Regions from separate parts of the Cyanobium usitatum str. Tous genome, predicted to be linked through region 1. Evidence: predicted binding sites of a transcription regulator. Region 1 holds the regulator's gene; the other holds the start of a gene.
What was found. Region 1 encodes NtcA, which controls nitrogen genes in cyanobacteria. Its sites were predicted from a motif close to GTANCNNNNGNTAC; they were not measured.

Region 1 (2,461 bases):
CAGGCACGCCGGGCCGCAGCCATTGCAGACGCCCGCACAGCCAGACGCTGCTGCCGAGGCCCTGATCTACGCCGCCCTTAAGAAACTGAGTAACCAGCACCCGGCTGCCCAAGCCGGCACTACGCAGGGCCTGGCTGAGCACGGCACCGAAACTGCCGCGGAAAGGCGCCGTATGGATTTGCAATAAGCCCTCCGACTGGGCCACGAGCCGCAATGCCGGCGCAGCCGCCACGGCCAAAGGGCGATGGCCAGAGCGCTGAGGTTGGTGCTGGACCGCCGGAAAACCAGCTCCAGAGGAGGAGGTGAGGCCTGAGACGGGCAAGCTCGCGGTCATGAACAACCTGAATAAAAACCTGGAAAATCGAAAAACAGACCTGGAGCGCCGCGAGCAGCCCATGGCCCCGCGGAGCTGAATGTAGCGGGATCGGGCCGCTCCACAAGCAAACGACACCATCCCTAGCGGAAACATACGTACTGGTGCGCCGGTGGCGCCGGCGGTGTCATCTCAAACCGTGTGTATTGCTACAAGCCACCCCCCGGGTGATCCTTAAGGTCCCGGCACTTGCCCATACCTTGATGGTTGGCGCTACCCACGGATTTAGCCGTACCGCCAACACCCCATCGACGGGTGCCCCTGGCGTGGTGGCAGGCATGGGCAGCGCCGGCCAGGGCAACCCCACCCTGCTGGAAGTGATCCGGGGCCTGGCCGGCAGCAGTGTCGAGACGATCGAACGGGGCAAGACGATCTTTTTCCCCGGCGATCCAGCCGAGCGGGTCTATCTGCTGCGGCGCGGAGCGGTCCGGCTTTCGCGGGTATATGAATCCGGCGAGGAGATCACCGTGGCCCTGTTGCGTGAAAACAGCCTATTTGGTGTGCTGTCGCTGCTTACCGGCCAGCGCTCCGACCGCTTTTATCACGCTGTGGCCTTCACAAGGGTCGAGATGGTGACCGCACCAGCCACCTCGGTGCGCCGGGCGATCGAGCAGGACGCCAGCGTGGGCTTGCTGCTGCTGCAGGGCCTGTCTTCGCGGATCCTGCAGACCGAAACGATGATCGAAACCCTCACCCACCGCGACATGAGCTCGCGGCTGGTGAGCTTTCTGCTGGTGCTGTGCCGCGATTTCGGCGTTCCCAGCTCGGAAGGGATCACGATTGATCTGCGCCTCTCCCACCAGGCGATTGCCGAAGCGATTGGCTCCACCCGGGTCACAATCACTCGCCTGCTGGGCGACCTGCGCAACGACGGGCTGGTTCAGATCGACCGCAAAAAGATCACTGTGTTTGATCCAATCGCCCTAGCCAAGCGCTTCAGCTGAACGCCAGAGATACTGGGGCCCTTCGCGGACGTATGTGACGGGCTGGCTGCTGATCCTCGCTCTGCTCGCCCTGGGGGGAGTGCTCTCCACCCTGGGCGACCGACTCGGCAGCCTGGTGGGCAAGGCGCGCTTGAGCTTGTTGGGGATGCGGCCCCGCCGCACCGCCGTGTTGATCACGGTGCTCACCGGCAGCCTGATCAGTGCCATCTCCCTCGGCCTGATGCTGCTGGTGAGCGAGCGGCTGCGCACGGGCCTGTTTGAACTCGATCGACTGGAGCAACGGCTGCAAACCAGCCGCAGCCAACTGAGCCGCAGCAACAGCCAACTAGCCAGCAGCCGCCTGGAGGTGGCTCGGGCTGAACAGGGCAAACGCGAGGCCCAGACGCGCTTTGAGCAGGCCCAAGCCCGGGCCAGCAAATTGCGCCAGGAGCTGGCGCCACTTTTAGCCCAGCGCAACCAGCTGGAGCTGGAGCGCAGCCGTCTCAGCCAGGAGGTGAAGGGGCGGGATGCGGAAATCCGCCGCACCGAAGCGGAACTGGCCCAGGTGCGCCGCCGGATCAGCGCCGGTGCCAAAGAACTTAAGGACCTGGAGAGCAACCTGATTGCCCTGCGTCGCGGCGACGTGGTGCTCAGCAGCGGTCAGACCCTGGCCAGCGCCAAGGTGACCCTTGAGCGCCCCGAGCAGGCCACGGAGGTGATCACCGCCTTGCTGCAGCAGGCCAATCTCAACGCCTTCAGGCGGGTGCTGCCCGGCCAGCCCCCCGATCGCCAGATCCTGCTGGTACCAAAGAGCGACATCAGCAAGCTGGAGGGCCTGCTCGCCAAGCCCGGCAGCTGGGTGGTGAGCATTCTCTCGGCCGCCAACGTGCTGAGGGGCGAGCGCCAGGTGCTTGCCTTCCCAGACCTACGCCCCAACCGCCCAGTAGTTAAGGCAGGTGAAGTGCTGGCCAGCACCACGATCGAGGGCGACCTCACAGCCCTGGAGCCAGTTTCGCGGCGACTCAACCTGCTGCTGGCCGCTGCCTATGCCCGAGCCCAGCGCCAGGGCACGTTGGTGGAAGGGCTGCAGTTCGATGCGGCCAGCTTCAAACAGCTGGCCCGGGAGCTGAGCGAGCGCCAGTCCGGCCAGGTTGCCCAACTAGAA
Region 2 (2,461 bases), 890 kb from region 1:
TGCTCAAGGAGCGCACCAACCTGCGTCACCTCACCCCGGCCGAGCTCTATGGGCCCGAGGACCCCTGGCCCGATCTAGCGGTGGCCGATGTGTCGTTCATTGCCCTGGCCTTGGTGCTGCCGGCGCTGCTGGCGCTGCTGCAACCCCAAGCACCCGTGGATCTGCTGCTGCTGGTTAAACCCCAGTTTGAGGTGGGCAAGGGCCGGGTCGGCAAGGGCGGGGTGGTGCGTGATCCGGTTGCCCACTGCGATGCCATCGAAGGGGTGATCACCGCGGCCACTGGCTTGGGCTTGGTGGCCTGCGGCCTGGTGGCCTCACCGATCACCGGACCTGCCGGCAACCACGAATACCTGCTCTGGCTGCGGCGCTCCGATTGCGATGGCCAGGTCGGAATGGCTGATGGGGCAGGGGATGCTTTTGAGCCTGTTGAACAGCTTGTTGAACCAGCCCAAAGCGACCCAAAACTCCGCCCTGCGCCAATCAGCCCTGCGCCAATCAGCCCAGAGCAAATAAAAACCCTGGTAGCCAGCACGCTGACCCCCAGGGAATAAAAATCAAAAGGGGAGCTGGCGCTCAGATGGCGCCGCTGTCCCGATCACCGGTGCGGATTCGAATCACCGAATCAATTGTGCTCACGAAGATCTTGCCGTCGCCGATTTCGCCGGTGCGGGCAGCGTCTTGAACGGCGCTCACCACGGTGTCCACCTTGTCGTCATCGACAACGATCTCAAGTTTGAGCTTCTGGAGGAATTCGACGGTGAATTCAGAGCCGCGGTAGCGCTCCACCTGGCCCTTTTGACGGCCAAAACCCCGCACTTCGCTCACGGTCATGCCCACGATCCCCGCATTGACCAGGGCGACCTTGACGTCCTCGAGCTTGAAGGGACGAATGATGGCCTCAATTTTTTTCATAGGAACAGCTCGGGCTAAGTAGGAAGTCTCTCAGGAAATCCCTGCCGATGGTAGGGAGTAGTGCCATTAGGCCCGAGCTTTGTGGGGGTCGTCGTAGCGGTTGCTACCGGCCAGGGCAGCCGTTGGCTGCGGCCACTTTCCTTAAGATCGCCTAGTGGCACTGGCCCTTTCCCTTTCCTTGCTCCGATGTCTTCCAGCCCAGCTTCTGCCAGCGCGTCCTCCCTCACCCAGACGCCTATGTATGGCGAGCGTGCCATCGCTGAAGCGGAGTTGATCTGTTTTAACAATCCCAGGCCTGGCCGTGCCTACGAGATTTCGATCGAGCTGCCGGAGTTCACCTGTAAGTGCCCCTTTTCCGGCTACCCCGATTTTGCGGTGTTGCGCCTGATCTACCAGCCCGGCCCCCGGGTGGTGGAGCTCAAGGCGATCAAGCTCTACGTAAACAGCTACCGCGACCGCTCCATTTCCCATGAAGAGGTGACCAATCGCATCTTGGATGATCTGGTTGCCGCCACCGATCCCCAGTGGATGCAGCTGGAGGCTGATTTTCACCCCCGCGGCAACGTTCACACCGTGGTGCGCGCCAGCCACGGCATGCGGCTGGCTTGTTAAAGCTGGGCGAGCATCTGGGGCAGCTCGGCAGCGAAGCCGGTGAGATTGCGGTTGCAGAGTCCGGCCACATGCAGCTGGCCCGCTTGGCCGGCTGGCTGCTCGGCGATGGCCCAAAGCTGACGCGTAGCAAGCAAGCTGAGCCCACCACCGGCTAGGGCGATCGCAAATCCTGCGTACACCAAAGGCACGCCCGGATCCCGCTTCAGCAGGATGCCACTGGCGGGCAGCACGCTTTCAACCCGTATCGGCAGCCCCTTCACCTCCACCGCTGGGCCGCCTGGAGCTAGGCGAGCTAGGGAGATTCCGTCGGCCCCGTAGATCTCCACAGGCCCTTGTTCGCTGCCCAGGCTGAGCAGCACCGGCTCGCTGCCATCGGGACGGGTGGGCAGCACGATGCCCCAAATCTGTTCGCCTAGCTGAGGAAAGCTCTGCAGCGGTAGCTCCAGCAGGGGGCTTTTGCCCAGTTGCAGGCTGATGGTGGCCAGGGCCCAGTCGGCTTGATACATGGTGACCCCCTGGAAGCGCAGCGGATGGTTGACGCTGATCTCGGCCTGCTTCAGCAGGCTGCCGCCGCTGCCATCGCCCTCCAAGATGCGCAACTGGGAGGTGAATTGCTCAGGTCGCCCGGCGGGATCGCGCTGGATAGAAAAGTGGTCGAGGGCGAGGGTGAGTTGGCTGCTGCCCCGGCTGTCCATCAGCTCCAGGCTGCGGCCGGGGGCCAGGTATTGCTCAGCCCGTTGCCCCCCAAGTGCCCCCCAGGCGGCCCCGAGCATCAGCACCACCATGCCGGCGTGCACCAGCAGGGGTCCGACCCGGCCCAGCAGCCCCTTGCGGGCGGCTAGGCGGTCGTCGTGGCGCTGAATTTGCCAGCCCTGGCTCTGCAGTAGTCCGGCCAGCCGATCGAGGCTCGTCTTGGGGGTGTCGGTGCTGAGGGTTT

Region 2: queF (preQ(1) synthase) is a predicted target of NtcA. The motif match lies at 1,006-1,019, and genes of this name have one in related genera.

The regions. Positions count from the first base shown of each region.
Region 1 covers NZ_OY986431.1:2,076,349-2,078,809, forward strand. Annotated here, with positions in the region: gene U9970_RS11305 (cob(I)yrinic acid a,c-diamide adenosyltransferase) at 1-334, opposite strand, end outside; gene ntcA (global nitrogen regulator NtcA) at 577-1,317, shown strand; gene U9970_RS11315 (DUF3084 domain-containing protein) at 1,352-2,461, shown strand, end outside.
Region 2 covers NZ_OY986431.1:306,047-308,507, forward strand. Annotated here, with positions in the region: gene U9970_RS01595 (TlyA family RNA methyltransferase) at 1-551, shown strand, start outside; gene U9970_RS01600 (P-II family nitrogen regulator) at 574-912, opposite strand; gene queF (preQ(1) synthase) at 1,099-1,524, shown strand; gene U9970_RS01610 (cytochrome c biogenesis protein ResB) at 1,521-2,461, opposite strand, start outside.